Regions from separate parts of the Paenibacillus sp. FSL K6-1096 genome, predicted to be linked through region 1. Evidence: riboswitches for the same ligand, from Rfam matches in the RefSeq annotation. Region 1 holds a riboswitch; each other region holds the start of a gene.
What was found. A riboswitch is a leader RNA that binds a small molecule or an ion and turns the genes downstream of it on or off. The one in region 1 is predicted to bind thiamine pyrophosphate.
Positions count from the first base shown of each region.

Region 2: another riboswitch for thiamine pyrophosphate. It lies ahead of thiC (phosphomethylpyrimidine synthase ThiC); the one in region 1 lies ahead of MHI24_RS26085 (thiamine phosphate synthase).
Region 3: another riboswitch for thiamine pyrophosphate. It lies ahead of MHI24_RS29865 (ABC transporter ATP-binding protein); the one in region 1 lies ahead of MHI24_RS26085 (thiamine phosphate synthase).
Region 4: another riboswitch for thiamine pyrophosphate. It lies ahead of MHI24_RS18455 (ABC transporter substrate-binding protein); the one in region 1 lies ahead of MHI24_RS26085 (thiamine phosphate synthase).

Region 1 is NZ_CP150274.1:5,916,920-5,924,786, forward strand. It holds gene citZ (citrate synthase) at 1-148, shown strand, start outside; gene icd (NADP-dependent isocitrate dehydrogenase) at 240-1,535, shown strand; gene MHI24_RS26065 (hypothetical protein) at 1,635-2,060, shown strand; gene MHI24_RS26070 (GNAT family protein) at 2,398-2,982, opposite strand; gene MHI24_RS26075 (amidohydrolase family protein) at 2,997-4,022, opposite strand; gene MHI24_RS26080 (SDR family oxidoreductase) at 4,397-5,269, shown strand; TPP riboswitch at 5,490-5,592, shown strand; gene MHI24_RS26085 (thiamine phosphate synthase) at 5,704-6,369, shown strand; gene thiS (sulfur carrier protein ThiS) at 6,366-6,569, shown strand; gene MHI24_RS26095 (thiazole synthase) at 6,627-7,391, shown strand; gene thiH (2-iminoacetate synthase ThiH) at 7,414-7,867, shown strand, end outside.
Region 2 is NZ_CP150274.1:3,838,821-3,846,687, reverse strand. It holds gene MHI24_RS17225 (DUF438 domain-containing protein) at 1-964, opposite strand, end outside; gene MHI24_RS17220 (DUF1858 domain-containing protein) at 979-1,206, opposite strand; gene thiC (phosphomethylpyrimidine synthase ThiC) at 1,499-3,187, opposite strand; TPP riboswitch at 3,350-3,456, opposite strand; gene trxB (thioredoxin-disulfide reductase) at 3,520-4,473, opposite strand; gene MHI24_RS17205 (tetratricopeptide repeat protein) at 4,517-5,947, opposite strand; gene MHI24_RS17200 (ribose-phosphate pyrophosphokinase) at 6,197-7,144, opposite strand; gene hisJ (histidinol-phosphatase HisJ) at 7,166-7,867, opposite strand, start outside.
Region 3 is NZ_CP150274.1:6,810,965-6,818,831, reverse strand. It holds gene MHI24_RS29900 (hypothetical protein) at 1-19, shown strand, start outside; gene MHI24_RS29895 (S-layer homology domain-containing protein) at 117-791, shown strand; gene MHI24_RS29890 (amino acid ABC transporter ATP-binding protein) at 867-1,616, opposite strand; gene MHI24_RS29885 (amino acid ABC transporter permease) at 1,629-2,297, opposite strand; gene MHI24_RS29880 (amino acid ABC transporter substrate-binding protein) at 2,366-3,214, opposite strand; gene MHI24_RS29875 (DHA2 family efflux MFS transporter permease subunit) at 3,455-4,975, opposite strand; gene MHI24_RS29870 (TetR/AcrR family transcriptional regulator) at 5,158-5,787, shown strand; TPP riboswitch at 5,856-5,958, shown strand; gene MHI24_RS29865 (ABC transporter ATP-binding protein) at 6,092-6,859, shown strand; gene MHI24_RS29860 (ABC transporter permease) at 6,843-7,616, shown strand; gene MHI24_RS29855 (ABC transporter substrate-binding protein) at 7,613-7,867, shown strand, end outside.
Region 4 is NZ_CP150274.1:4,131,416-4,139,282, reverse strand. It holds gene MHI24_RS18475 (response regulator transcription factor) at 1-202, opposite strand, end outside; gene MHI24_RS18470 (EAL domain-containing protein) at 282-1,316, opposite strand; gene MHI24_RS18465 (pyridoxamine 5'-phosphate oxidase family protein) at 1,581-2,000, opposite strand; gene MHI24_RS18460 (hypothetical protein) at 2,163-3,641, shown strand; TPP riboswitch at 3,715-3,825, shown strand; gene MHI24_RS18455 (ABC transporter substrate-binding protein) at 4,052-5,122, shown strand; gene MHI24_RS18450 (MTH1187 family thiamine-binding protein) at 5,173-5,466, shown strand; gene MHI24_RS18445 (ABC transporter permease) at 5,463-6,224, shown strand; gene MHI24_RS18440 (ABC transporter ATP-binding protein) at 6,268-7,095, shown strand; gene MHI24_RS18435 (response regulator transcription factor) at 7,814-7,867, opposite strand, start outside.

The sequences.
Region 1 (7,867 bases):
GCTGTTCACGCCGATCTTCGCCATCAGCCGGACGTCGGGCTGGACTGCGCATATTCTGGAGCAATATGAGGATAACCGCATCATCCGTCCGCGCGCGGAATATACCGGCATGTCCGACATGAAGTACGTCCCTGTTGACGAGCGTTAACCGGGCGGCCCTTGCGGGCCGTCCCACCCCTTTAGTACAATGAATGATAATAATGCTTGTACATCATACTTATTAGGAGGAGTTCCCACAAATGTTGAAACTGGAACAATATGATCTACCTACAGAAGGCGAACAAATTACAATCGAAGACGGCAAGCTGCAGGTTCCAAATCATCCGATCATTCCATTCATCGAGGGTGACGGTACCGGCCGTGACATTTGGAAAGCCTCCAAGCGGGTGCTGGACGCCGCTGTAGACAAGGCTTACGGCGGAGAGAAGAAGATTGCGTGGTACGAAGTGTTTGCCGGCGAGAAGGCCTTCAATACTTATGGTGAATGGCTGCCGAACGACACGCTGTCCGCCATCCGCGAGTACATCGTGGCGATTAAGGGCCCGCTGACCACTCCAATCGGGGGCGGTATCCGTTCCCTGAACGTGGCGCTGCGCCAGGAGCTCGATCTGTATGTCTGCCTGCGTCCGGTGCGTTACTTCGACGGCGTGCCTTCGCCGGTGAAGCATCCTGAGCTGGTGGATATGGTTATTTTCCGTGAGAATACAGAAGATATCTATGCCGGCATTGAATATCAGGAAGGCTCCGCTGAAGTGAAGAAGGTGATTGAATTCCTGCAGAAGGAGCTGGGCGTGAACAAGATCCGCTTCCCGGAGACCTCCGGTATCGGCATTAAGCCTGTGTCCGAGGAAGGCTCGAAGCGTCTGGTGCGTTCTGCGGTGGAGTATGCGATCAAGCACGGACGCAAGAGCGTGACGCTGGTACACAAGGGCAACATCATGAAGTTCACAGAAGGCGCATTTAAGAACTGGGGCTACCAGGTAGCTGAAGAGGAATTCGGCGACAAGGTGTTCACCTGGAACCAGTATGACGCCATCAAGGAACGTGACGGTGAAGCTGCTGCGAATGCGGCCCAGAAGGCGGCTGAAGAAGCCGGCAAAATCATTATCAAAGACGCAATCGCCGACATCGCGCTGCAGCAGGTGCTGACCCGTCCGACCGATTTCGATGTCATTGCGACGCTGAACCTGAACGGGGACTATCTGTCCGACGCACTGGCTGCCCAGATCGGCGGCATCGGGATCGCGCCGGGAGCGAACATTAACTATGTGACGGGACATGCCATCTTCGAGGCGACTCACGGTACAGCGCCGAAGTATGCCGACAAGGACGTTGTGAATCCGGGCTCTGTGATTCTCTCCGGCGTTATGCTGCTGGAGCATCTGGGCTGGCAGGAAGCGGCTGACCTGATCTACAAGGGAATGAGCACGGCGATTAACAATAAGACGGTGACTTATGACTTTGCCCGCCAGATGGAAGGCGCCACTGAGCTGAAATGCTCTGCCTTCGCCGACGAGATCATCAAGCATCTGTAAGCGAACAGGAACGGCGAGCCGGCAGGTATGGGCTGCACATCCGTGCAGCTTATGCCTGCTCTTTTATGTCACATTCTAATTGAATTGGAGGAGATTACGGTGGGTCATGTTTTCTTTTTTCTGCATATGATCGGGACGCTGGCGCTTGGCTTCTACCTGGTGCTGCCGTTTATTCTGAGCGGGACGGCCAAGCTGTCCTCACCGGCGAAGGAAGGCACGTTAAGTGCAATCGGCGGATTTAACCGGTTCGCCCAATACGGGCTGGTCATCCAGCTGCTCACAGGCGGCTACATGATGACCAAGGGCGAATACTCCGTACCCTGGATGATCGTGGTGACCATCCTGCTGCTGGCGATGTTCGCCTTCGGCGGCATTATGACCAAGCCGCTGCGCCTGGCGGCGGCCGGTATGCGGGAGAACCGCGATGTCTCGGCCGAGACCGCCAAAATCCGCACCATGAGCCTGCTGCTGATGATCGCGCTGATCATCATGGTCTTTCTGATGGTGTACAATCAGATTATTTAAGATGGGGACCGGCCCGGCGGGGGTTGCCGGGTAGGTATAAGTTCTTGGGAAAGCTCTGGAGGCTGCGGCCTCCGGGGCTTTTTTGGGCTTAGGGCAGGTGCGGGCGCGTGGGGGAATGTAATCGAAAAACCGAACACATTCGGCGTGGTGGAGGCGTGCGAACCCAATGTAATCGAAAAACCGATCATATTCGGCGTTACGTGGACGCATGGGTCCAATGTAGTCGGAAAACCGATTATAATTCGCAGGAGCGGGGGCGTGCGACCAAATGTAGTCGGAAAACCGATTATAATGTGCAGGGCGGGAGTGAGCAGGCCCAATGTAATCGGAAAACCGACTACAATGTGCAGAGGCGGGGTGCTCGAGAGTAACTTTGTTCATTCAGGCTCAATAGCGGCGTGGCGGCAACCTTCTGGTACTCCCGCTCCAATATCGCGTAGAAGTATTGATCCACCCACTGGCCGTTCCAATACAGCTCCTCGCGGAAGATACCTTCCCGCACCATGCCCAGCCCCTCCAGTACCTTGGCAGAAGCGGTATTATGCAGGTTGCACATCGCAATTACCTTGTGGGCCTTCCACCCTTCAAAAGCAATCTTCAGCGCCATCCGGGCAGCCTCTCCGCAATAGCCCTGCCCCCGGTATTCCGGGAAAAGGCAGAAGCCGAGCTCCCAGCTACCCCGTTCATGTACATACCAGTGTAAAGTCAGCTCCCCAATAATGGTGGCTTCAGGAGAATTCAGCCGGATCAGGTATTGCTTATACCAGTCACTGCCGATACGCTCAGCCACTTCCCTCCGCACCGCCGCCTTATCGGTGGGAATCCGATCCTCGTACGGCCAAAGGCTGGCATTAGTCTCCAGATCAACGATGAACTCTATATCATCCTCAGTGACCGGGGATAAAGCGATTCTTGGCATCATAGTGTGTTGCCCTCCTAGTTTGTTTGATATACGACGTTGCCGTCTTTCATAACAAGCCAGACGTTACGCAGATTGGATATGTCGGACAGCGGATCGCCCTCAACAACCAGCAGATCAGCGATTTTGCCTGATTCAATGGTTCCGAGCTCATGGTCCATGTGGCAGATATTAGCACCGGTGGATGTGGCTGCCTTAATGATCTGCATTGGGGTGAGGCCGGCCTGGGCCAATAGTGAGATTTCCCTCCAAGGCATACCGGCTCTATACCACGGGCTTTCTTCCTCCACAAAATCATCCCCCAGCCCAATCTCCCCGCCCGCCTGGACGTATCTGTGGACATTATCCAGGCCTTGGTCCAGCAGAGGTGCACCGAATTTGTCCTGGAACATGTCCAGTACGGTGAGGGTGGGAACGATGCGGATATGTGCACGAACCATCTGCTCTATGAGGTCATCGTCCAGCCGGTCATATACCATATGTGCCGCATCGCTGATCCCGGCATGGACCAGAATCTGCAGATTATGTCTACTTGTAACATGGGCAGACACAGGCGCGCCCATGCTGCGGGCCTCTTGACAGATGGCCTCAAGAATCTCCTGACTGAGCTGGGGCAGTCCGGTGGTCGAGGAATCGTAACCGTCTTCCAGTGCGGTTTTGATACAATGTATCCCTTGCATTAATACTTCTTGGACCTTAGCACGCGCCTCTTCCGCGCTTACGACTCCGATAGGGGCCTGGCCGCCATATCCGCCTGGAGCGGTGAACACTTTGCCGGACGTAATGATTCTGGGATACATGCCGTCACTCAGTTTATTCGTATGTGTAATCACGTCTTCAATCGTTGCTGCCGTAGTCATTCCTTCATCGCGGATCGTAGTGATCCCTTCGGAGAGGCAAGCAGCAAGATACCCGGTGTCATACCCGTGAAGCGGCTTATTCTGTATGTATTTGAAGCTGGTGTGGGCATGGGAGTGGATGAATCCCGGCAGAACCGTAAGTCCCCTCAGGTCAATCCTGTAACGTTGTCTGACTCCGTTAATCCTTCCGCGTGCTGTGCAATAGTGGCGATTCGGCCGTTCGTAATTTCTATGCTTGCCTTATATAGCGGCGGTTGTCCGGTTCCATCGATTACTGTCGCGTTAGTCAATAGCAACCTATCATTCCCCATAGCTGAAGCCCCTCCAGTGAACACGTTATCTATCAGCACAAAGTATAGGTCATCCCCCTTCCCGTTTATAGATAATATTCGGTTTCTAACTGTTCCTTACATGCCTGTTTGGCTGGCTGCCGAGCGGGTAATTAACATAACGTACAGCGGTTCAGAAACAGGCTGTCAAGATGCATAAACACCAGACCTTAAGCCATGCTAACAGGATTAGACCCTATCATGTACACAGCGAAAGGAGAATGGATTATGCCAGACACAAGCAAAGAACAGACGAAGACACTACCTCCGCAGGTGCAGGACCAGCGTCCGGGCATCGAGAGTGAGATGAACCCGCTCCCGAAGTTTGAGACAGCGGCCTACAAGGCAGCAGGCAAGCTGCTGGGGAAGGCTGCGCTCATTACCGGAGGCGACAGCGGGATTGGGCGCGCGGTTGCCGTGCATTTTGCCAAGGAGGGTGCGGACGTTGTAATCTCTTATCTGAACGAGCATGACGATGCGCAAGAAACCAAACGCCAGGTGGAGCAGGAGGGCAGGAAGTGTATTCTGGTCTCCGGGGACATCGGGGTAGAGGCCTTCTGCCAGGATCTGATTAATAAAACGGTTGAGGGACTCGACAAGCTCGACATCCTCATCAACAATGCGGCCGAGCAGCATCCGCAGGATAATATTGAGGACATTACAGCGGAGCAGCTGGAACGGACGTTCCGGACCAATATTTTCTCCATGTTCTATCTGACCAAGGCGGCTATGCCTCATCTTAAGCAAGGCTCCACGATCATCAACACGACGTCCATCACGGCGTATCGCGGCAGCCCGCAGCTGCTGGACTATTCGTCCACCAAGGGAGCAATTCTCAGCTTCACCCGCTCGCTGTCGATGAATCTGGCCGAGAAGGGTATCCGTGTGAACGCGGTTGCACCGGGACCGATCTGGACCCCGCTGATTCCATCCACGTTTGATGCGAAAAAGGTCAGCGAGTTCGGTGCCACCCAGCCGATGAAGCGCCCGGGACAGCCGGAGGAGCTGGCTCCTGCTTACGTCTACTTAGCCTCCGACGATTCTTCCTATGTCAGCGGACAGGTGATTCATGTGAATGGCGGCGAGGTTGTTAACGGCTGATGCCGTTTGAATAGAGGAAATGAACAAGCCAGCCGGGAGGCTGGCTTGTTTGCTGTACATAGGAAAATGTGGATAAAGCTGAAGCGTCTACCCTGGAATAGATATTTAGCATTCACTCCATTAATGTCGTCAGTTTGCTGAGCATTTGTTAGCATGAAAGGATAGCCCTAACAGGAATAATGTGCTAATATACAAAAGGCAAGAGCACATAATTGCATAGAACGATCACTAGGGGTGCCGCAAGGCTGAGACGGGCGTAATGGTCCGGACCCTTTGAACCTGATCTGGTTTATACCAGCGTAGGGAAGTGGAGAACGAATGATACAGCGGGAAGATGCGGCCAGTCCGGGATTCCTGCTTGTGTTCGGAGACTGCTTCCTTATGGGAGGCGGTCTTTTTTGTGTTGTGGGAATGAAGCAGGGGGCGGGGTGAAGATGTTGTACGAGCTTCATGTGATCTCAGACGGGCGTATGGCTCCCGGAGCACTGGCGGAACTGGCCGCAGCGGTGCAGCCTATGGTGGATTATATCCATCTGCGGGAAAAATCAATGCCCGCCCGGGAGCTCCTGGCAGCTGTGGAGCTGATCCTCGGCGCAGGGGTTCCCCCGGCGAAGCTAGTCATCAACGACCGGATCGATGTGGCGCTGGCCGCCGGTGCTGGCGGGATACAGTTGGCCTGGCACAGTCTGCCGCCGGTAGCTGCCCGCAGCATAGCACCCGGCCTGCGTCTGGGCTGCTCGGTCCACTCTGCAGAGGAAGCGGCACAGGCCGGACGGCAGGGGGCGGACTTCTGCTTGTACGGGCATGTATTCCCGACGGACTGCAAGCCCGGACTGGCCGCCCGCGGGCTGGAGCAGCTGGCGGAGGCCGTCCGCAGAAGCAGCGTTCCGCTGATTGCGCTCGGCGGCATTACTCCAGGCAATGCCGGAGCGGTGCTGGCCCAAGGGGCGGATGGTATTGCTGTCATGTCGGGGATCTGCGGGGCTAAGGACCCTGCTGCGGCGGCCAGGGCTTACAGGGAAGCCATTCATAGGGCATCCGGGCAGGCTGATGTGCCGGGTCCGGCTCAGGCACTCGGTAAAGGAGGTGATCAAGCATGAATATAACGGTGAACGGAAAGACGCAGAGTGTTGAGGAGAGCTGCCGGACACTGGCCGATCTGCTGGCCCGGCCCGAGTGGGCGGGGAAGCTGGTGATTGTGGAGCTGAACGGCGAGCTGGCCGGCAGAGAGATGTACGGGGATATTGTGCTGAATGAGGGGGACCGGGTGGAGCTGGTTCATTTTGTCGGCGGGGGTTAGAGCTTGGGCATTGCATTCATTAAGGTTCCATACACACATCTTCCGGGAGGCGTTAATATGCAAGATCCATTTATCATTGGCGGTGTGACACTAAGCAGCAGGCTGTTCATTGGCACCGGCAAATACAGCAGGAACACTCTTATTCCTGAAGTCATCGCGCGCTCCGGTTCAGAGGTCATTACGGTGGCGCTTCGCCGGGTAGACCCGCAGAGCCAGGACAACATCGTCCTCCATATTCCATCCCATATGACCTTATTGCCCAATACATCTGGTGCGCGTACTGCTGAGGAAGCGGTACGGATTGCCCGGTTAGCGAGGTCGGCGGGGCTCGGCAATTGGGTGAAGATCGAGGTGATTAACGACCAGAAATATTTGCTGCCGGATAATGCCGAGACGATCCGGGCGACAGAAATTCTGGCCGCGGAAGGCTTCGTGGTGCTGCCTTATATGAGTCCTGACCTGTCTGCCGCCTTGAGGCTGAAGGCCGCCGGAGCAGCCGCCGTTATGCCGCTGGGTGCGCCGATCGGCTCCAACCGCGGGCTTCAAACCAAGGAGCTGATCCGTATCCTGATCTCCGAGACGGATCTGCCTGTCATTGTGGATGCCGGAATCGGCAGGCCGTCTGAGGCGGCGGAGGCTATGGAGATGGGTGCAGCTGCGGTTCTGCTGAACACAGCGATTGCGACAGCCAAAGATCCGCTGCTGATGGCTGAAGCCTTCCGTGAGGCGGTATCCGCAGGGCGCAAGGCTTACCTGGCCGGACTGGGACCGGTGGAGGAGACGGCGTCCGCCTCTTCGCCGCTGACCGGATTTCTGGCCTGAACGATGGAAGGGGAGGAAGGATATGAGCTTTTATGAAACGGTGACCCGGCTGGAGCAGCTTCCTTACGATACGCTGTGGAGCCGGTATACGGCGGAGGATGTGCAGCGGGCGCTGCGTGCAGAGCAGGTCGATGAAGAGGGACTGATGGCTCTGCTGTCTCCGGCGGCGGAGCCTTATCTGGAGGAGATGGCGCAGAAGGCGAACCGGCTGACGCGCATGCATTTTGGGCATGTGATGCAGCTTTTCACCCCGATGTATCTCGCGGACTTTTGTGTGAACCATTGTACCTATTGCAGCTTCAGCTCGATCTATGATTATCCGCGCAAAAGACTGACCCTGGACGAGGTCGCCCGCGAGGCAGAAGTCATTGCCGCCACAGGTCTGCGCCACATTCTGATTCTGACCGGGGAATCCCGGAAGGACAGTCCGGCCAGTTATGTGAAGGAGTGTGTGGAGGTGCTGCGCCGCTATTTTT
Region 2 (7,867 bases), 2.1 Mb from region 1:
GGACGACATCGTTCTCATCGATAAAAGTGAGGTCCACCGGCAGGTGATTCATCAGCGTCTCCAGCTGGTGGAGCGACAGCAGCCCGGTCTCGAACCGGATGAAGCCCTGCGGCGACAGCCCTTCCCCTTCCGCCGCCGGCACCTCTGCACCCTCAGGCTCAGCAGCGCGTTCCGGTATCCACTCCTGCTCCGGGGCTGCCAGGCAGAAGCCGATCTCGGCGCTCTCCCGGGCGATCCGCACCCACTCATCCTCGGTCAGCTTATCCAGCGCCATCGGCAAGAGAATATTCTCTTCCTTGAAGATCATCTCATTGACTTCCTTGATAATCTCTTCCAGTGAGGCTGCGATCTGCTCTGTCTCCCCGTTGAAGGTGTTAAGTGCCTTCTTCGCTTCCTTAATCATGCTGCGGATGCCGTCATCGACGCCCCACATGACCTTGGTCGGGCCATAAATGCCGTACTTCTCCAGGTAAGGGAACAGCAGATTCTCCTTGCGGCTGTAGTGCTTGTCGAGATCCAGCAGCAGGCTTAAGTCCTCCAGCAGCTTGTAAATCATCTCATCGCTGGCCTTCTTCTTGAACTTGTCCTTATGCAGCTCCAGCCGGAAGTTAACCAGCCGCTCGATTTCCCGGTTCTCCAGCTTGAAGGTATGCACGGGGTGGCCGGGCTGCTCCTCAGGCTTCGAAGAACGGTGAATCTGCTCAATCGAGCCTTTGAAGATGGCGGTATGCACGGAGCAGAGCCGCTGTACCTCCTCTACCGGAATACCTTCCTCTGTCATCAGAGAGTGTTCCATGGCGGAGATTTCCGCGACCGTCACATCACCTACCGCCTCTTCAAAACGCGCCTTGACCTCCTCCACACTTTTGCCGGCATGAAGCTCCTTGATGATCTCCCGCAGCATCGCCTGACGGCGCGTCTGCTCCGGGACACCGGCCTCGCGGTTATTAATCAGCTCGCTCATATTCTTCTCTCCTTCTATTCGATAATCTCGAAGCCGCGGCTCTCAAAGGCCCGCCGAACGGTCTCCGGCTCTATACGCTTTAACTTCATGCCCTTGGACAGCGTCATGAACCGTCCTGCCGTCTGCAGCATTCCAGGCTTGGTAATGTCACGGAAGCCCAGCTCCACCATAATATCCACAACCTCCGGGTGCCTGTTCACCAGTTCGAAGACCGGTTCATCCAGCCTAAACGTTTTGCTCATTGTTTTGCCCACCTCACAAGTGAGAATTCTTCTCACTCACAGCTTAGCATAGGGCATGGAGTCACATTGTGATTGCAGTCACAAATTGACCCCACAAAGTGAAGCTATAGCGCAGGTGATAACTCAGATACTTTGCGGGGACCCCAAAACATACAAAACACCCCACAAAGTGAAGCTGTAGCTTCGATGATGACTCAGGTACTTTGCGGGGACCCCAAAACATATAAATTCTCAACTAAAAAAAGCTGCCCCCCGCTATGAACAGCAAGGGACAGCCACGATATGAGTCTGATTAGAATGACAGCGATTTGCTTAGATTATAGCTGTTACGCAGTTCATGCGAGATTCGCATGCTGCAGAATTTAGGGCCGCACATGGAGCAGAAATGCGCCTGCTTCGCCCCCTCTGCCGGAAGAGTCTCGTCATGATACGCGAGCGCTCTTTCCGGGTCCAGGGAGAGATGGAACTGATCCCGCCAGCGGAACTCGAACCGCGCTTTGGACAAAGCATCGTCCCTGTCCTGCGCACCCGGATGACCTTTGGCGAGGTCTGCGGCATGTGCAGCAATTTTATAGGTAATCACGCCTTCGCGTACATCATTCCTGTCCGGCAGGCCCAAATGCTCCTTGGGCGTTACGTAACACAGCATCGACGTACCCATCGAGCCGATCATTGCGGCCCCTATAGCCGAGGTGATATGGTCATACCCTGGCGCAATGTCCGTAGTCAGCGGCCCCAGCGTATAGAAGGGGGCTTCCCGGCAAATCTCAAGCTGCTTATCCATATTCTCCTTGATCTTATGCATCGGCACATGCCCCGGGCCTTCTACCATCACCTGAACGTCATGCTTCCAGGCAAGTAGCGTCAGCTCTCCCAGCGTCTCCAGTTCGGCGAATTGGGCTTCGTCATTAGCATCGGCAATGGAGCCGGGCCGCAGTCCGTCCCCCAGCGAGAAGGCCACATCATAACTCTTCATAATCTCACATATGTCTTCAAAGTGGGTGTACAGGAAGTTCTCCTGCTGATGGGCCAGGCACCACGCAGCCATAATGGAGCCGCCCCGCGATACAATACCGGTCATTCTCCGGGAGGTCAGCGGGATATAGCGCAGCAGCACCCCGGCATGAATGGTGAAGTAGTCCACCCCCTGCTCCGCCTGTTCAATCAGCGTATCGCGGTACAGCTCCCAGGTTAGATCCTCCGCGATGCCATTCACCTTCTCCAGGGCTTGGTACAAGGGCACCGTGCCGACAGGCACAGGTGAATTGCGGATGATCCATTCCCGGGTGGTATGAATGTTCGCGCCGGTGGACAGATCCATAATGGTGTCGGCTCCCCAGCGGGTAGCCCACCGCATCTTCTCTACTTCCTCCTCAATGGAAGAAGAGACTGCCGAATTTCCGATGTTCGCATTGATCTTCACCAGAAAGCTGCGGCCAATGATCATCGGCTCGCTCTCCGGGTGATTAATGTTGGCCGGAATAATGGCCCGGCCCGCAGCAACCTCATCCCTTACGAATTCCGGCCGGGTATTCTCGCGGATCGCGATGAACTCCATTTCCGGTGTAATGATTCCTTGCCGGGCATAATGCATTTGCGTTACATTGCGCCCGGCCTGCGCCCGGAGGGGCTTCCGCTGCAGTCCCGGATATGCTTCTGCAGGCGGCTTGCTCCCGCGGATGCCGTTATCCTCGGGCCGCACCTCTCTCCCCAGGTATTCCTCGGCATCACCGCGCTCCTGTATCCAGTGCAAACGGTGCGGCGGCAGCCCTGTGCGGATATCGGCCGCTTGCGCAGCATCGGTATAGATACCGCTGGTGTCATAGACACGCAGCGGTTCATTCTCCTGATCCCCGGCAACGCCCTCGGTTCGGCTAAGGCTAATCTCCCGCATCGGAACCTGAATATCCGGGCGCGAGCCCTCCACATACACCTTACGGCTTGCGGGGAACTGTGAAAGATCCACCGCTTCGTTCTTCATCCTTACTGACATTCCTATCTCCTCCTCTTGGCTTATGAGCTAATCAGATAAGAGGTCATACAGCAGATTGAGCCGAAGAATTCATGGATTCCTGCACGTCAAAAAGCCGCTCCACCTGGAGCGGCTTATCCAAAGAAGCAGCCTAATAAGACTGCATTTCAAACAGGTCCGGCTCCACTTTCCTACGCTGGTATGATCCAGATCAGGTTCAAGGGTCCGGAAATTCAATTTTCCCGTCTCAGCCTATTCAGGCTCCCCTAGCGGATATCTTATCTAATTGAGTGTATTCTACCTGTTACAGTAAATATTGTAAACCCTTAATTATTCAAAACCTATTTGTCCAGCGATTCGCTCCAGTCATGCACCATGCTGCCTTCCAGGTACTTCTCGGCATCCATCGCGGCCATACAGCCGGTTCCGGCTGCCGATATCGCCTGGCGGTACCGGTTATCCTGCACATCGCCGCAGGCGAAGACACCGGGGATATTCGTCTCGGTCGTGCCCGGCTTCACGATAATGTACCCGTTCGCATCCGTGTTGATCTGCCCGCCCAGGAAGGCGGTATTCGGAGTGTGCCCGATCGCCACGAACACGCCATCGGCTTCCAGCAGCTCGGTCTGGCCGGTCTCGTTGTTCAGCACGGTGATTCCCTTCACGCCGGTATCGCCCACGGTAATCTCGACCGGGGTACGGTTGAGTGCCCAGGATACCTTACTGTTATCGCGTGCACGGTCCTGCATGATCTTGGAGGCGCGCAGCTCCGGACGGCGGTGAACCAGCGTAACATTAGAGGCGAAGCGGGTCAGGAAGCTGGCCTCCTCCATGGCGGAGTCGCCGCCGCCGACCACGACAATCTTTTTGCCGCGGAAAAAGAAGCCGTCACAGGTTGCGCACGTGCTGACCCCGCGTCCCACATTCTCCTGCTCGCCCGGAATGCCCAGATATTTCGCGGATGCTCCGGTCGAGATAATCACCGATTCCGCTTCCAGCACACCCATCCCGTCAACCGTCACCTTGAACGGACGCTGCGAGAAATCAACCGATTCCACCCAGCCGTTCTTGAACTCAGCGCCGAAGCGTTCCGCCTGCTTGCGCATATTGTCCATCAGGTCCGGTCCCAGAATGCCTTCAGGGAAGCCTGGAAAGTTCTCCACTTCTGTCGTCGTTGTCAGCTGTCCGCCAGGCTGTAAGCCTTCAATGACCAGCGGGCTCAGGTTCGCGCGCGCCAGATAAATCGCGGCCGTCAGCCCGGCCGGGCCTGTTCCGATTACAATCGTCTTGTACATTTGCATTGGCCTCCTTGTAAGTGGGTTAAGTATCATGCACAGTTTACACTCCGGTGGTGGATGGCGGCAAGCCACCCGTTCCCGGCAGCTTGCCGCCAGCCGGCTCCTGGTTCTCAAGAGGGGCGCCCGCTTCCTCGCGGTGACCCCCGATCAGCCGCTGCAGGCTGAACAAGGCTGCCTCCTGCAGGCGGTCCGTCTGCAGCAGCTCCTCCTCCAGCACGCCGCGCAGCGACCCGGACAGCTCCTCGTCCTCAATCCAGCGGAGGGCTTCGGTCACCTGAAACTTCGTGGAGGCGTCCCCGTAACGCAGCGCCCAGAAGAATGAAGCGCGCAGCAGCGGGTTATTCCGCACCTCTTCCGTGAAGCGGCCGGGCTGGCCCTTCCACTGCTTGAGCTGCTCCTGGAAGGGCAGCTGGTAATTGTAGCTGACCGCAGGCATGGACCGGCCTTCCCCCTGTGCCTGCTGAAGCTGGGCCAGGAAGAACGCCGGCACAGCCGAGTCCGGGTCCAGCTTGGCGGCCTGCCTCCAGCAGCGCAGCGCCTCACTGTACCGGCCGCTGTTGCTCGCCGCCGCCGCGCAGTAATGGTAGAGCCCGGCATCGCCGGAGACCTCCTCATCCTTCAGCAGACGGCGGAAATGGCTGTAAGCCGCGTCATGCCGTCCCAGGATGCCCATCGTGGTCGCCATTTTGAACACATGCTCCTGGTGGAACGGCACAGTCGCCTCCAACATCGCCAGCAGAGGCTCCAGCTGCTCCTTCTCGCCCGCATACTGCAGGAAGATCGCCATGTTGCAGAGCGCATGAAGGTTGCCCGGGTCCTGCTTCAGCACCTCGTTCAGGCATTCCTGCGATTTGGCGAACCGGCCCATGTAGAAATAGGCCAGCGCCAGGTTATTATGTGCCGCCAGGAAGTCCGGCGTGCTCGCCGTAATCTCCTCCAGCAGCTCCACCGCCTGGGGGAATTTGCCCTCCTCCAGCAGACTGCGGGCCTTGTCATGCTCAAAGGCACCTTCGCGGCTGCGGATGCGCACCAGCGGAGCCGGACGGTTCAGCTCATATTGCAGCAGCTCCATCAGCTCCTCCGATTCAGCGATGAACTCGCCGCTGGCATCCTCTTCGAGGTAAGTGACCAGCGCGCGCTCCGCTTCTTCAAAGCTTTCCATATTCGCGAAGTTATTAGCCATATAGAAATGGCATTCGGTCATGGCCGGATCAATCTTCTCCAGGACATGGGCCAGAATCTTATTCGACTCTGTATAATTCCCCATCTCCGATAATATACCCGCCATATTGCAATGATTCACCGGATTATCCGGCTCATATTCAACAGCTTTGCGAAAATTCTTTAATGCCTTGTCATATTGAAAGCGGTCCAGCGACCGCACGGCTCGTTCAAAGAAGAAATTCGCATCCAGAGTCACCGGAATGACCTTAAGGTCCTCTGCGGTATGCTCTGAAGTTATCTCCATCATGGAAGCAAGACACCTCCCTTAATCAGCTTCCCCAGCCTTGCCTGTTCGTTTCCATTTACGGTTCCGGCTGTCTGTCTTCACACAGTATACCACATGTGGCAGGGAGATTCTCAATCTCAGAGAAGGCTGAGGGGGAGGTAAAAGCTTGAAAAGCTGCAGCCTCGCAGCTGTGTTTCTCATAGACAGGTGAACACAGGGCTTCTCCGGCAGTCCGGCCGAGTCTATGGGCAGAAAAAAGAGACGCAGGCGTTAAATCCCCGCGTCTCTGAACAGCTTGTCTATGGAACCGCCCTCGATGATAATTCTCGTGGCTTCGGCCAGCATGGGAGCGACCGAGAGCACCGCGAATCGGCTGGAATGCTCAGCCGGCAGGGCGATAGAATCCGTGATGACGATCTCATCGATATTGGGGTGATCCATGCGCGTCAGCGCATCCCCGGAGAACAGGCCGTGCGTTGCACAGACAATGCTGTTCCGGGCGCCCCGCTCCTTCAGTCCCTCGACCACGTTCACGATCGTGGTTCCGGTATCGATCAGATCCTCGATAATGATCGGCGTTCTGCCCTCCACATCGCCGATGACATGTGTAATCACCGATTCGTTGTGGGCCGGACGCTTCTTAATCATAATGGCGAACGGGGAATCGAGCCGGCTGGCCAGCTTCTCGGCCATGGAGGCGCGTCCCGCATCCGGGGAGACCACCACCAGATCGCTCAGCCCCTTCACCTTCAGATACCCGCTGATCAGGTCAAGCGCCGTCAGATGATCCACCGGAATATTGAAGAATCCTTGAATCGCCGCCGCATGGAGATCGATGGTAATCACCCGGGTCGCGCCAGCAGTCGTCAGCACATCGGCGACCATTTTGGCGGAGATGGGCTCACGCGGGGCCGATTTGCGCTCCTGCCGGGCATACCCGTAATACGGAACGATAATGTTCACCGTTCTGGCCGAGGCGCGTTTGGCGGCATCAATCATCACCAGCAGCTCGACGAACAGCTCGTTAATCGGATGAGCCAGGGATTGCACCAAAAATACGTCGCAGTTCCGGATGCTCTCTTCATAATGCACATAAATCTCGCCGCTTTTGAAACGTGTCAGTTTGACCAGGCCCAGCGGTGCGCCAAGGCGCTCCGCGATGTCAGCGGCCAGCTTCGGATTCGACGAACCGGAAAAAATCCGTAATTGATGATGCATAATACCCTCCTGGGATTCAATTTAGACTTCAAACGGCACGGAGCTGCGGCGGCGTCCCTCGAAGACGGCCAGCTCACGGAAGCCGGTCTGCCAGAGCATTCTCCGGGCTTCCGGCAAGCCGTCCCCAAGCTTCATAGGATCATGCGCGTCAGAGCCCAGTGTAAGCGGAATGCCCAGCTCGAATGCCTGAGCAAGCACATGCCCGGCCGGGAACATCTCGGCGCAGGGCTTGAACAGCCCCGAGGCATTCAGCTCCATCGCTATTCCGCAATCTGCAATGACCTTCAGCGTGTCCAGCTCCAGTGCTCTGGCTTCCGCCTGCTCTTCAGGAGACACCGGCCCATATCCAAACCGTTTGATGACATCCATATGTCCTATAATATCATATAATCCCGATAACGCCGACTTCTGTACAGCCTTATAATAACGGCGGTAGACCTGCATTACATCCTGGCCCTCCCAGCCGTGGGTCTGCCTATGATCGGTAATATCCCATTCGCCCAGGAAATGCACCGAGCCAATCAGATAATCCCAGGGATACGGCGCCAAAAGCTCGCGGATCTGCTCCTCATAGCCCTCGATATAATCCGCCTCCAGCCCCACCCGCAGCTCAATCGTTCCGCGGTAACGCTCCTTCAGCGTGAGGCATTCCTCCACATAACGCGGAAGCTCGGCAAGCGGCATCGCCATCTCGGGATAATAATGCTCGGGATCGACATGAAT
Region 3 (7,867 bases), 890 kb from region 1:
GTTTCAGGAGATGATGTAGCTGCTGGACCGCCTCAGACTGCAACCTTTTGCCGGCCTGGTTCGTATAGGGGTAAATACAGGCCGGAGCGGCCAACTTAACCAGAGGTGATTGCAGGATGATGATCAACAAGAAGGCCATTGCAGCGCTGACCGCGGCCACCCTTCTCTCGCTTACACTAGGCGCGCAGAGCTTCGCGGCAGACAGCAGCTTCAAGGATATCGGGAATGTGACCGGCAAGGACAAGATCAACACTCTGAAGCAGCGGGGTCTGATCAAGGGCATCTCGGATACCCGGTTTCTCCCCGGAGGAACCGTAACCACCGCCCAAGGCATGCAGTTCATCTCCGGCGGTCTCCAGCTTAGCCTGGCGGCTATTGATTTCAACAAGGCGCCTAAGGCCAGCGCTATTTTCCCCAAAATCAAGGACACTGCCTGGTATGCGGAAGCGTTCATTAATGCTCATTACAACGGTGTCGACATCCCTACGGATATTGATCCGGCCAAGCCGATTACCAAGGAACTCTTCACCAGCCTGCTGGTTCAAGCCGTGGAGAAGGCCGGCAACCTGCCGATGATTAACCTTGTTCCGGCGGATATTGCCGATGCCGATGCGCTTAATCCTTCTTATCAGGGCAGCATCCAGCGGTCGCTGAAGTACAAAATCAACACGCTTGACGCAAGCGGCAAGTTCAATCCGAAGAGCCAGATCACCCGCGCGGAAGCTGCCGTTATGCTGTTCAATGCCCTGGACTATCTGAAGTCCGTCAGCGATGGAGGAACACCGCAATAATATCCACCCCATAAACAGCCAAAGGCAGACCGGATTCTCTCCGTTCTGCCTTTTCCTGTGTCTTCTACTTCCGTGTTACTCTTCCCCGCTCAGCCTGTTCAGGAACTGCAAGGCCCGCGGATTCTTCGTCTGCTCCAGCACCTGCTGCGGCGTACCCTGCTCCAGAATGACTCCCTGATCCATCAGGATGATCCGGTCAGCGACATCGGCTGCGAACTTCATCTCATGAGTGACAATGACCATCGTCATCCCTTCCCGGGCCAGCTGTCTGATGACCTTCAGCACCTCGCCGACCAGCTCGGGATCGAGCGCCGAGGTCGGCTCATCGAACAGCAGCACCTCCGGCTCCACCGCCATCGCCCGGGCGATGGCCACGCGCTGCTGCTGGCCCCCGGACAACTGGTGCGGATAAGCATCGGCCTTGTCCGCCAGACCTACTTTGTCCAGCAGAATTAAGGCTTTCGCCTTCGCTTCCTCCTTGGACCGCTTCTGTACCGTAACCTGTCCCTCCATCACATTGCCGAGCGCAGTCATATGCGGGAACAGATTGTAGGACTGGAAGACCATTCCGGTCTGCTGGCGCAGGGACAGCAAGGTGCGCTGGGGAATTTTACCGCCGGGGGTGAACTCCAGCTTCACGGTATTCAGCGTCAGTCTGCCCTGATCCGGGATCTCCAGCAGATTGAAGCAGCGCAGCAGGGTGGTTTTGCCGGAGCCTGAAGGTCCGATAATCACCATAACCTGACCGTGTTCCACGGTGAGATCGACGCCCTTCAGCACCTCCAGCGGACCGAAGGACTTATGTAAATCGCGTATTTCTATCATCCGTATGCCTCCTTAACCCGCCGTATACCGGTCCAGCCGCTTCTCCAGCGCATTCTGCAGCGCCGACAGAACGGAGCAGAACAGCAGATAGAACAGCGCCGCTTCACAATAGAGCAGCAGCGGCTCGTAGGTGGTCGCGGTGATCTGCTGGGCCTTTCTGAATATCTCTACATAGGTGATGCTTGCTGCAAGTGAGGTGTCCTTCACCAGACTGATGAATGAGTTCGATAGCGGCGGCACCGACACCCGGACAGCCTGGGGCAGAATGACCCGGCGGAGTGCTTGTCTGCGGCTCATGCCGACAGAGAACGCGGCCTCCCACTGGCCTTTGGGGATGGACAGAATGGCTGCCCGGATGATCTCCGAGGAATAGGCCCCGACACTGAGCGTGAACCCGATCACCGCTGCCACGAACGGCTCCAGCACAATCCCGGCGGCAGGCAATCCGTAGAAAATAATAAACAGCTGCACCAGCAGCGGCGTCCCCCGAATCACCCAGACATAGAAGCGGGCGATCAGCCTCGGGATTCTCCAGGAGGACAATCGCGCAAGCGCGGTGATTACCGCCAGCACCAGGCCCAGGATGAAGGATACCAGTGCAAGCGGCAGGGTAAAAGCTACCCCGGCTTTGAACAGAGGCAGCAGCGAATCCAGGAAAATTTGCAATTGACGGTCATCCATCATTCCGATACCCTTCTTGGTCCTGCAGGGCGGAAGCCTGCGGCTCCACCCCGGTCCAGTTCGTTATTTTATTTCGATACATCTGCGCCAAAATATTTCTCGGAAATCTTCAGATAGGTTCCGTCGCTCTTCATGTCAGCCAGCGCTGCATTCACTGCCTGCACCAGCTCGTCGTTGCCCTTCAGGAATACTGCTGCACTATGCGAGCCTTCGGCAATCTCATCAACCTGCTTGATTTTGACATCCGGCCTCTGCTTCTTCAGGTCGAGATAAGACAAGCCGTCATTGACTGTGGCATCAATCCGCCCCGAGAGCAGCAGGTCGATCGCCTGGTTGAAGCCTTCAATGGATACGATCTCGGCACCGTTGTCGGTAGCGATTTTGCCGAGATTGCTGGTGAGCGACTGTCCGGCCTTCTTGCCCTTCAGGTCTGCAAAGGACTTAATGTCCTGGTTATCCTCCGGCACAATCAGCACCGCCTTGGATACAATGTACGGATCGGAGAAATCATATTTCACCTTGCGCTCGTCCGTAATGGAGACTTCATTGAAGATTGCATCGAAGCGCTTGGCATCCATTCCGGCAAAAATCCCGTCCCACTGGGTTTCAATGAACTCCGGCTTCACACCCATACGCTTGGCCACCTCTTCAGCAATCTCGACATCGAAGCCTGTCAGCTTGCCGTCCGCATCATGATAAGTGAACGGCGCATAGGTGCCTTCCGTTCCGATCCGCAGCTTCCCGCTGGCCTTGACGGCCTCCAGGCTGTTCTCCGCACCTGGTGCCGCGCTAGTCTGTCCCGCAGATTCAGACCCGCCATTCCCTCCAGTTGCTGAATTTTTAGTATTGTTGTTGCCGCAGGCTGCAACCATAATCATGGTCAGGAGCAGCACAATCGTCAGGCTTAATTTTTTCATTCGATTTATCCCCTCTCACAGCTTCTGTATAGGTACCGTGTGACCGGCAAAACGGATAGTTACACCGGCCTGGCTCCTGCGCCAATGACTTTTTCCGATTATATTAATCGGATTTATAACATATTCCATTTTCTAGTTTAGCTTACCCCGAAATGCTTGTTGGCATCACGGTACAACACAAAAACAACGCCCCTCCCTTAACAGGAGAAACGCTGCTCTATGCTTTCTGGGCTATGACAATTATCCGTGCGGGATCTCAGCCACCGCCCGCTCTTTCTGGTGTTCGCCTGCGGATTTGCGGCCCCGGCGGAGCAGAAGTCCAAGCACGGCGCCCCCCATAGCTACGAACATCATAATATGGAAGGTATCGGCGAAGCCTTGGGACAGAACGGTCTGCTTCGCCAGCTGCAAGGCTCCCTGGGAGGCTCCGGCGGCACTTTGGCCGGCTGCGGCTGCCGCTTCCTTCATCTCAGTCGCACGGGCCGTTGTTCTTGCCGTAAGAATCGTAACCAGTGTAGATACGGCAAGTGATGTAATAACCTGCTGCATCGAATTGGTCAGCGAAGTGACCCGGTTCACCAGGTGGCTCGGCGCTTTGTTCAGCAGATGCGTATTCATCGGCATCATCATCATTCCCATACCGGCACCGCACATAATCAGCGGCAGGATCAGATCGCGGCTCTGCGTGTTCAGATCGACGTGGGAATACTGGAATAATGCGCCGGAGACCAGGCTGAGTCCGCAGACGACAAGCCAGCGCACCCCGATCCGGTCGAACAGAATACCGGCGATCGGCATCATAAGGCCGGAGGCAATGGCTTGCGGCAGCAGCGTCAGTCCGGTATCGAAGGCACCGAAGCCGCGGGCCTGCTGCAGGAATTGCGGCAGCAGGAACAATGCGCCATACAGGCCGAACTGGGCAATCCACTGGACGATAATGCCGGTTGTGAAGTCAACGGACTTCAGAATCCGCAGCTCCAGCAGCGGTGTTCTGGAGCGCAGCTCGGCGATCACGAAGGCGATCAGGGCAACGGCTCCAAGCAGCAGGCCGGTCAGCGTCTTGCCTGAGGTCCAGCTCTGCGCCCCCTGGCTGACCCCGTAGGTGAGTGAAGCAAATGCCAGCGGCCCAAGAATGATCCCGAACTTATCCATGCCCGGGACAGCGCTCTTCGCCGCACCCGGCAGCTTGCGCAGCCCGATCAGCACACAGATAATGCCAATTGGAATATTGATCAGGAAGATCCAGCGCCAGGAATGATATTCCACCAGCCAGCCGGACAGCACCGGGCCAATTGCCGGGGCGAACAGCACCGGAATCCCCATAATTCCCATGACCACGCCGACCTTGCTCTTCGGTGCCAGCCTGTAGACGTAGGCCATCCCGACCGGGAGAACACAGCCCCCGCCCAGCCCCTGAAGGACACGGAAGGCGATCAGCCACTCTGCACTGCTCGGGGTCGCGCACAGAATAGAACCTATAGTAAAAACAATAACCGCTGTCAGGAAGACCGTCTTGGCTCCGAACCGGTCAGACAGCCAGCCTGAGAGCGGAATGACTGAAGCCTGGGCCAGCATATAGCCGGTCACCACCCATTGCAGCGTATGCAAATCCGTCTTGAAATCCACCACCAGCCTGGACAGGGCCACATTCATTGCCGTGCTGTCCAGAACAACCATAAATACGCCGGCAATGATCGCCAGCAGCGGCACCAGAATGCCGGACAGGCGGAAATCCGCGTCCTGCTTCAAGGTCTGATCCATATCTCTTCTCCTCCTGCGCTGTCCGCGGGCTGCATTGACCGGCGGGCAGGTTTATCTATATAATGGGTGAACGGACAACTGTCCGTTGTTGCATTTTATAGTCTACGGACAATTGTCCGTTCTGTCAATTCTTTTATTTGTTTTTCAGTAAATTGATCATTCATTTTCTGAAAGGGGACGTCATGAAGAAACCAGAAGCCATGCCGCCAGCTGATGACAACACACGGGGGCCTGCCGATCCCTATGTCGAGCGGATACTCGAAGCCGCCCGCCAGCTGTTCAACGAGAGCGGCCTGGAAGCCGTCAGCATGTACAGCATTGCCAAACGCGCGGGGATTGGACAAGGGTCACTCTACCGCCGCTTTACGGATAAGGGAGAGATCTGCTCGGCCCTGCTGAAGGGGAGCGCAGATCAGTTCCTGTCCGGTCTGGAGCAGCAGGTGGCTGCCGCTCCAGCTGAAGAGCCTGCGCTTGCACAATTGCAGCACAGCATAGAGCAGGTGGCTGATTTCATTGAGCAATATGCCGAGCTGCTGAATATGATCAAATCCGAGTTCACCGGGAAGAAACAGCTGACGCAGTTTGAGCATCCTTTTTTCCAGCGGCTGGGAGGAATTATGAGTGTTCTGCTCCAGCGGGCTGCGGCAAACGGGGAAATTATCGACATTGATCCGGCGTTCGCCAGTCCGGCGCTGATCGCTGTACTCAGTCCGGACCTGTACCTGTATGAGCAGAAGCGGCATCAGTCCTCCAAGCTGGATATCTCCCGGGGAATCGTCACTTTATTTGTTACCGGCCTCACCGCGCGCTGACCGAAGGCTCTTTACAACCGGGAATTTTATGGTATATTAAGTACCAATTACGAATTCAATAGCACCTGTTTTTTCACTAGGGGAGTCGGACGACTGAGACGAAGCTTGCGCTTCGGACCCTTGGAACCTGATCTGGGTCATGCCAGCGGAGGGAAGTGGAGCAGAAGAGTGTAGTAGTGCCGTGCGTTCTGCCGCCGCAGCTGACTGTACCTTCAGCCCCATTCATGTCCTCCGGGAATGAACGGGGCTTTTTTGTTGTTCGTATGGCTGTTATCCCATGCCGAGGAGGGCTGCATCCGGTCTTATGATTAATATTTCCAATCTCGCTTATACCTTCAGCGCTCCCCCATCCGGCCCTCCGGTGTTCTCCGGGCTCTCCATGCAGGTGCGCCGCGGGGAGTTCATCTCAATTGTCGGGGCCAGCGGCTGCGGCAAAAGCACCTTATTCCGCATCATCGCCGGCCTGCTGGAGCCAAGCAGCGGCACCGTTACGATGAACGGGGAAGTTACAGCCTCTGCGGCCGCGAGACTGGGCCAAGTCGCATATATGCCGCAGCAGGATCTGCTGCTGCCCTGGAGAACGGTGCTGGACAATTGCCTGCTGCCCTGGGAGCTGAAGCGCCACTGCTCCAAAGCAGCAGCTACGGCTGAGATCCGCGCCCTGCTGCAACGCTTCGGGCTGGCGGAGGCAGAAGCCGCATATCCGCATGAACTGTCCGGCGGGATGCGCCAGCGGGTGGCAGTCCTGCGTACGGTCGCTGCCGGGAATGAGCTGATGCTGCTCGATGAGCCGTTCGGAGCCCTCGATGCCATAACCAGGCGCTCTCTTCAGCTCTGGCTGCTGGAGCTCTGGTCTGAGCTGGACAAAACCGTGCTGTTCATCACCCATGATCTGGAGGAAGCGCTGCTGCTCAGCGACCGGATCTATCTGATGACCGGGCGGAGCGGGGACGGAATCCGGGAATACTCCCCCGGGCTTCCCCGCCCGCGCCATCACAGCCTGAGCTATGAACCGCAATTCGCCGCGCTGCGGCGGGATCTGGAGCTGATGCTGTATGAACACCGCAGCTAGAAGACTGCTCAGGAGTTACGGTCCCTCTGCCCTGCTTACTTGCTTGACGCTTGCGCTCTGGGAGACGGTGGCGCGCCTGGGCCTGGTTCCCCCGTTTATTCTGCCTGCTCCGTCCGCCATCTGGGTGGCATTAATCGAAGACCGCCGCCTGCTGTTCGGCCTGCATCTTCCTGCCACGCTGCTGGAGGTGCTCACAGGCTTCGCACTATCCGTAATCTGCGGATGTCTGCTGGGAACGCTTATGCACCTGTTCCGTCCGCTGGCCACAGCGCTGTATCCGCTGCTGATTATGAGCCAGACCGTGCCGCTGATCGCCCTCTCCCCGCTGTTCATCATGTGGTTCGGCTATACCTTGTGGAGCAAGGTGGCAATTGTATTTTTGACTGCCTTTTTCCCGGTGGTTATCGGCGCTTATGACGGGTTGTCCAAGAATACGGATGCTTACAGCCACCTGCTGCTGACATTAGGCGCGAACCGCTGGCAGATCCTCCGCAAGGTGGCCGTGCCTCTGGCCCTGCCCTCCTTGTTCTCCGGACTGAAGCTGTCGGTGGTGTATTGTGTGATCGGTGCAACGCTCGGGGAATGGCTGGGCGGCAGCCGGGGACTCGGCTATTTCAGCCGCCGGATGGCGGGGAATCTGCATAGCGCCGAGATGTTCGCGGCGGTGGTGCTGCTATCTGTTATGGGCATTGCGCTGTTCCTGTGTGTCGCCGGGCTGGAGAAGATTATTCTGAAGAAAAGAGGACGTTATTTATGACCCCATTCCGTTACAACCGCTATCTTAAAAGCAGCTTATCGAGGCCATTCCATTGTCTGATCTATGCATTAATGCTCTTTGCGCTTATGCTTCTGGGGGGCTGCGGCAATCCGGATCAGCCGGAGGCTTCCGGCTCTCAGGCAGAAGCCTCTGCCGCCCCCGAAGCCGGGACCGGCGGAGCAGCACACAAGCTGTCCATTATGCTCGACTGGTATCCGAACGCCGTCCATTCCTTCCTGTATGCGGCACAG
Region 4 (7,867 bases), 1.8 Mb from region 1:
GCTTCAGCCGCTGGCCGACCGTGAAGCCGTCCAGCCCCGGCAGCATCACATCCAGAATCGCGAGCTGGCAGCCCTCTGCCGCTTCAAGCGCCCCTTCCCCGCTCTCCAGCCAGCGGACCGCATATTCCCGCTCGCGCAGATCTGCCGAGACCGCACTGCCGATCTCCCGGTCATCTTCTATGTAAAGTATCGTTACACTCACTTCACTTCCGCCCTTTCGTCTTAAGTAATGACATCACAAATCCCCGGATGCCGCCATCCGGGGAAGAACTCCTGCTGCTTCAGGCTGTGAATCCGAACCGGGCCGGCGGCCTGTCCGCCGGCTTCCCGAACAGATAGCCTTGTCCCAGATCTATCCCGAGGCCGCGGCAGAAGAGATATTCCTCACGGCGTTCAATCCCCTCAGCCAGCAGCCTTGCCCCGAACTCTCCGGCCCGGGAGATAATCTCTGCGAGGATGCGCTGCTTATCGGGGTCCTGGTCACAGAAGCTGATCAGCTTACGGTCAATTTTGACATAATCGGGCTGCAGGCTGCTCATCACTTCAAGCGTCGAATAGCCCGCACCGACATCATCCAGCGCCACCTGCATCCCCTGACTGCGGTATTCGGCGAAGATGGCGAGCAGATGGGCCATATCCGTAATCTGCTCTGTCTCCACCACCTCAAACACGTAATCCTCCGGGTTCTGGTTCAGCCTGCGGATGGCATCGAAGGTATGAGTTAGACAATACTTGGGATTATAAATAGAAGAGGGCAGGAAATTGATGAACCGCTTGATGCCCTTGGGCAGCAGTCTGGCACTGGTCTCAATCGCCGAGATCCGGGCCGCACGGTCCAGAAAGGAATGGAACCCGGTACTCCGGGCAATCTCGAACAGCTCGTAGGGATGAAAATGATGGCCGTGAGGCAGCGGACGCAGCAGGAATTCAAAGCCGACAATCTCTTCATGGAAATTGACAATCGGCTGCAGATGGCTGCAGAAATCATGGTTTCGGATAATAGACACCAGATGCTCATTGGAGAATTGGAGGATAAGCTGCTCAGGGGTCAGCCAACGGTCCGGCCGGAGGCTTACTCCCTTGCTCTTAATACACAGGGATAAGCCACCCGCTACGGGCTCAGCCGTACCCAGCAGCTCGATCAGCTTCAGCAGCTCTTCCTTGCGGCAGTATGGAATGATAAGGATATTGCCTGTCCCATAGATCTCATAGCCTGCATGTCTGATTGCAGCCATGAGCGGTTCGGGACAGGCGCGGAGCCTGACTTCCCCTTCATCCTCAATCGGGTCGATGTCAGCGCAGTCAACACAGTTCATGGCATTCCCTCCACCCTAGATGTCTTGTAGCCTGAGCCAATTATAGCATGATTCCTCCCGCGCAATCATCCGGCGGCACAAGTGGAAACGGCTTTACCGTCCTTTTAAAGGTCGGTTCCGTTTCAGCGAGAAATAGAAGGATAAGTTATGGTGTGAAACATATACATTCTTATATTTGCACAAAGGGACCATTCATGAACACACAGATTCATGAATGGTCCCTTGAACAAGCTCAGGCTGCTCCAGTGCTGCCTGGTATGCAGACTAGGCCTGCCACACGCCATGCTCGTGATTCTTGCCCATATATTCAATCCGTGAAGGGGACAGCTCCAGAATGACATAATCCGGGTCATCCGGTCCCTCGAACCACCGCTCCAGCGAAGGATTCCACACCTTGGAGCGCAGACCCTCGTCCTTGGTTACAGCGACTGTGGCTTCGATCTCCAGCACATCCTTGCCCCCGCCCTGCTCATAACCCAGCAGCAGACAGGCATTCGGATTATCCTTAAGCTCCTCTACCTTATGGGTCTTCCGGCTGGTCGCCAGATAAATATTAAGTCCGTCATGAAAGACTGCCATGTAGCGTACCTTGGGCTTGTTGCCGGCCTCCACCGTGCCGAAGGAACCGAACGCGTTGTCATCCAGCGCCTGTATAATTTTGTTCTCCAGCTCTTTGTTATCCATTGACGATCAAGCTCCTTTCAGATTCGTGTCTATTATAGTGTACCCGTCCCCTTCATTCTGAATCCCGGAGGCTGCTCATAAAATGAAGCGTAGCTATCCGGTAAATCGGGTAATTGAGGCTTACAAGATTCAATTCTGTACACAAGGATGTGGCATCTGCGCATGGTTGAACAGCAAGCCGAGCAAGCCAACACGACCGGGCAAGCCGACCCGACCCTGCATACTGCTTTGCTGCAATTTATTTTCCCCTTCTCCATTAAGGCCGGAGTGGACCAGGAGCTGGCCGCCCGCCTTCAGGAGGATGGATTCACCAGATTTTTCCTGGATAATAAGGAGCTGGAGTCTCTCTATTACGGGGAAGGCTACTGCGTGTCCCATGAGAAAATGGAGCGCAGCTACCTGCCGTTCGCAGCCCATGTGCTGTTTCCGCGGGAGAAGGACCACGATTCCTTCCGCCGCTTTTCCCGGGTGAACAATCTGCCCTGCCGTCTGGAAATGCCCTTCCAGTCTGCCGGCTTCCGCATTCTCTCCACCGATGTGTTCCTCTGCCCGTTCGAGCTGGGCTTCCTGACGCTTAGAGTCGCTATCGAGGAAGAGGATCTGCCCATCAGTACCGCACTGGAGTTCGCTGACCGCTTCCGTACGCTGGAGGATGTCTCGTATAAGGATGAGCATACGTTCATTCATTGTAGTAAGCAGAGATTTGACCGTGTGGAGGATTTCGTGTTCAAGCATCTCGTCACTGTACTGGAGCCGTTCCTGGACCCGGCGGAGACCAATGGCGCTTATTTCGAGACTCTGCCCTTCTTCGTGGATGAACGGATGCTGGTGCAGGCCTTCTATGGGCTGAATCTGCCCGAGGGGCAGGATGGGATCAGCACTGAGCTGCTCTACCGGGCCTCTCAGGTGGATGGGCTGGACCTGGAGGGCCGGCCTTACATCAGCGCCAGTAATCCTGACTATATCAAGCAGTATACCCGTAACCACGGGTACAGCCGCTGGGCACCGGACACCTATTATATGACCAACGAGCAGACCTTCTGCTGTGTGAGCCGCGCGAGGCCGGATATCGCCACTCAACTGGTGAATCAGATGTACGGAGAGTATTATTACGGGCTGCTGCTGAATATTTTTCACAAAATCGTGCTGCTCAAGCTCGCCAATCTCCACTCCCGGCTGCGCATCAACCACGACAACGACGAGATCGAGAATCTGATTTTCCTGATCAATAAATTCTCGGCCAAGTTCTATTTCCTGGAGCTGATTACGCAATCGCAGGGGCGGGAGATTTTCTATCAATTGCGCAAGGTGTACGGCAACGATGCCCTGTTCGATGAGGTGAAAATGACGCTGAACGACCTGTTCCAGTATCAGGACAAATTCCAGGCCAAGCGCCGCGATACGCTGCTGATGGTGTTAACGGTCTTCACCGTGGTCAGCGGCATCTATGGCATGAACCAGGTGATCGAGGATCTGAAGGGCAACATCGACTGGAGCGTAATGCTGGAGTACTCCCCCTTCGAGTACCTGGCGCTCTTCCTGACCTTCTCGGGCATCGCAGTCAGCCTGTTCCTGACGCTGAGAGAGGCTTGGGTCACCATCAAGAGCCGCCGCAAGAAGCGGCATTATGCGAAGGATTAGGCAGGCTGCTATGGACAACCGCGGGGCTGCCGTCTATAATACACCGTAAGAACATAGCAATACCCGTGAACTTCATAAGAACCAGGGGGGCTGGAATTGGCCGGCTGAGAGTGTATCCCATAAGATACTGACCCTTATACCTGATCTGGATAATGCCAGCGTAGGAATGTTGAATCAGCACAGCGCTGTAACAGCCTGGAGTTGAATCCCCTCACGCAAGTACAGGCGTCCCGGTCTCCGGGACGCTTTTTTGAAATATAAGAATTTATATGTTCCACACGATAACTTATCCTTATATTTCGCGCTGAAACAGATCCGTCCTTCTAGGACGGCAAGCCGTTTCCACTTGGTGGTATTGGTTATACTGAATGTTGGCAGAACAGGGATTGCTGGAAGGAGAGAGAAGAGAAATGGGAGTCAAAAAAACAGTCACACTACTGCTCAGCTCCATCCTGCTGCTTACCGTAGCGGGCTGCGGAGGCGGGAACAACAGCGGGAATGCCGGAGCCAGCGCGCCTGCCGCCGGGAACAGCACGGCCGCCCCTGAAGCCAGCGCGGCGGCGACCGATGCGCCCAAGGCGCTCACCCCGGTCAAGATCGCCCTGGACTGGACGCCGAACACGAACCATACGGGCCTGTATGCAGCGAAGGAGCTGGGCTATTACGCGGAGGAGGGCCTGGACGTGGAGATTGTCCAGCCGGGCGCGGCCGGAGCGGACACGATGGTGACCTCGGGCGAAGCCCAGTTCGGCATCAGCGCCCAGGAGGCGCTCACCCTGGCCCGGCTGCAGGATGTGCCGCTGGTGTCGATTGCTGCGATCATTCAGCATAACACCTCCGGCTTCGCGGCTCCGAAGGACCGCAACATCAAGACGCCGAAGGACTTCGAGGGCAAAACCTACGGCGGCTGGGGCTCGCCTGCGGAAGAGGCAGCCATGAAGGCAATCATGGACCCTGAAGGCGGGGATGTGTCCAAGGTGAAGCTGGTGAATATCGGCGAGGCTGACTTTTTCACAGCGGTGAAGCGCGATATTGATTTCGCCTGGATCTTCTACGCCTGGACCGGGGTAGAGGCCGAGCTGCGCGGCGAGCCGCTGGATATGCTGTACCTGAAGGATTACGCGCCGCAGCTGGATTACTACACTCCGGTACTGACGACCAGCGAGAAGGAGATCGCCGAGCATCCTGAGGTAGTCAAGGCCTTCCTTAAGGCTACATCCAAGGGCTATCAGTACGCTATCGACAACCCGGAGGAAGCCGCAACAGTCTTGTCCGATGCTGTACCGGATCTGGACCCTAAGCTGGTGCTGGCCAGCCAGAAATGGCTCAGCCCGAAATATAAAGACGATGCCCCGCGCTGGGGAGAGCAGAAGCTCGAAATCTGGAAGAATTATGCCGACTGGATGTATGGCCTGAAGCTGCTGGATAAGCCGCTGGATGCGGAGAGCACGTTTACGAATGAATTTTTGCCGGAGCAATAATGACCCGTATAACGGGAATCTTATTCTTATACTGAGAGGAATGATTCATCATGGCTAACACACTGCTGAGCATTCAGGTAATTCCGAAGACCCCGAACAACGAGGATTCTATCCCTTACGTAGACACGGCCATCGAGGTCATTCAGAAGTCGGGCGTGAAGCATCAGGTGAACCCGCTGGAGACCACGATGGAAGGCGAGCTGCCCGAGCTGCTGGAGATTGTCCGTGAGATGCATGAAGCGCTGATCGCTTCCGGCAGCCCAAGTGTGATCTCGCAGATCAAGATCGCCCACAATCCGGGCGGCATCAGCATGGATAAGCTGACGGAGAAATACCGGCCGTGAGAGGCACCTGGAAGCTAGTGTGGCCGCCCGTTGTGGCGGTCCTCTTTTTTGTGGGGATCTGGCAGCTCTCGGTCATACTGTTCGACATCCCGGCGTACCAGTTGCCCAGCCCTGCGGATATCGCGCGTGAGTCCAGGAACAACGCCGCCGGAATCTGGGAGCATACCGCCGCCACCCTGCGGCTGACCCTGATCGGCTTCCCGGTCGGCACCGGCATCGGCCTGCTTACGGCCCTGCTGCTGCATCTGCTGCCCTGGCTGAAGCGGGCAATCTATCCGCTGCTGATTCTCAGCCAGAACGTGCCTTCCCTTGCGCTGGCCCCGCTGCTGATTATCTGGTTCGGCTTTGGCCTGCTGCCCAAGATCATCCTGATCACCCTCGTCTGCTTCTTCCCGGTGGCTGTTGCAGCCATGGGCGGGCTGGCTCAAAGTGACCGGGTGATGATGAATTATATGAAGATGGCCGGGGCGGGCAAGTGGCAGATCTTCACCAAGCTGGAGCTGCCGGGCTCGCTGCCCTCCCTGTTCTCTGGCCTCAAAATCTCGGCCACCTACGCCGTCATGGGCGCGGTGGTTGCCGAGTGGATCGGCGCCGACAAGGGTATCGGCTACTATCTGCTGCTGCAGAAGGCCTCCTACCGTGCGGACCGGATGTTCGTAGGGATCGTCATCATCGTACTGCTGAGTCTGGTGCTGTTCGCACTGATTGCCCTGCTGGAGCGGTGGCTGGTGCGCTGGAAGCCGCGCAAGGAAGCATAACCCACAAGAATGGAGGCGGACCGGAGTGTCTGAGCTTACGAGGATTGAACTGGAGAAGGCGGACGGCGACGCACGCCTGTATAGAGGGAGCTTGCCGCCTGCACTTGAAGTCAGCGGCATCAGCAAGTCGTTCAAGCACCGCCGCCGGGAGACGCAGGTGCTGGATCAGGTGTCCCTGACCGTGGAGCCGCAGGAATTCGTCTCCATTGTCGGCCCGTCCGGCTGCGGCAAAAGCACGCTGTTCCACATCATCGGCGGCCTTACGCTGCCGGATGCCGGAACCGTGAGCATGAACGGGCTCGCGGTGACCGGGCAGCGCGGCCGGATCAGCTATATGCCGCAGCAGCCCGCGCTGTTCCCGTGGCGGAGCATAGAGGACAACGTCCTGCTCGGTGCGGAGCTGGAAGGCGGCTCGGCGCCGCCGGAGCTGCGCAAGGCCGCGCGCCACTGGCTGGCGAAGGCCGGCCTCGGCGGCTTCGAGCGGGCCTACCCGCACATGCTGTCCGGCGGGATGCAGCAGCGCGCCGCCTTCCTGCGGGCGATGCTCGCGCCGCAGGAGCTGATGCTGCTCGATGAGCCGTTCAGCGCGCTGGACGCGCTGACCCGCGAGCAGATGCAGCGCTGGCTGCTGGAGCTGTGGGAGGAGAACCGCCGCTCGGTGCTGTTCATCACCCACAATATTGAAGAGGCGCTGCTGCTCTCCAGCCGCATCTACGTGTTCTCCGGGCGTCCCGGCTCGGTCCTCCACACGGTGGAGGTGCCGTTCCCGCGCCCGCGCCGCGAAGAGATCGCCGATACGCCGGAGTTCCTCCAGCTCAAGCGCCAGCTCTCGCGCTGGATGCGCGAGGAGCAGGAGAAGAGCCGGAGCTAAGAGGGCTGTTCGGTGGCTCCTCGCGTTCGTTACTTAGCTGGAACGGTTACGCCCTTTGCCTTTGCTACGCGTATCTGCAAGGCGTTCTTGACTTGGCACCACCTGTAGTCTGTAGCGGCATCACTCTGCCTGATTGTATTTCCTGCAATAGATTCGGCAATCATCCAGGTAATATTCCAATCTGCTGTATATCGTACAGCAGATTTTTGTTTATTTGCCCAAAAACACCACTTTCGCAGACTTCTACTGTACAGAATACAACAGGTTCGAGTCTGCTGCGGATTCAGGGGACATCTGTTGTATAAAATACAGTCGGGCTAACCATTCCACCCATAGCTGTATTTCGTGCAATTAAAAACAGCCAAAAGCATAGTTTGTCTGCTATAACTGTAATTGGTACAACTAAATTAGCCCCATATGGGCGAAAACCAGGATATCCAGTTAGTTTAATTGCACCAAATACAGCTATATGGAGTTTCGGCGGTACATCAGACGATTTAGTTGTACAGAGTGCATGTAGCACATCTCATCATATAGCGAAACTGTCCGTTTAAGACCTGGCTTCCCACACACATTACACATCCTGCACTTTTGTACACTCACTGTCCGCTACCTCCTGCCCTACAACCAGCCCTGCACCTTATACACTCACCGTCCAACACCTCCTGCCCTACAATCAGCCCTGTACCTTTGTACACTCACTGCCCGCCTACGCCCCCTACATCCACCCCTTCTCCTCCGCCAGCCGCACCGCTTCGATCCGGGTCTTCAC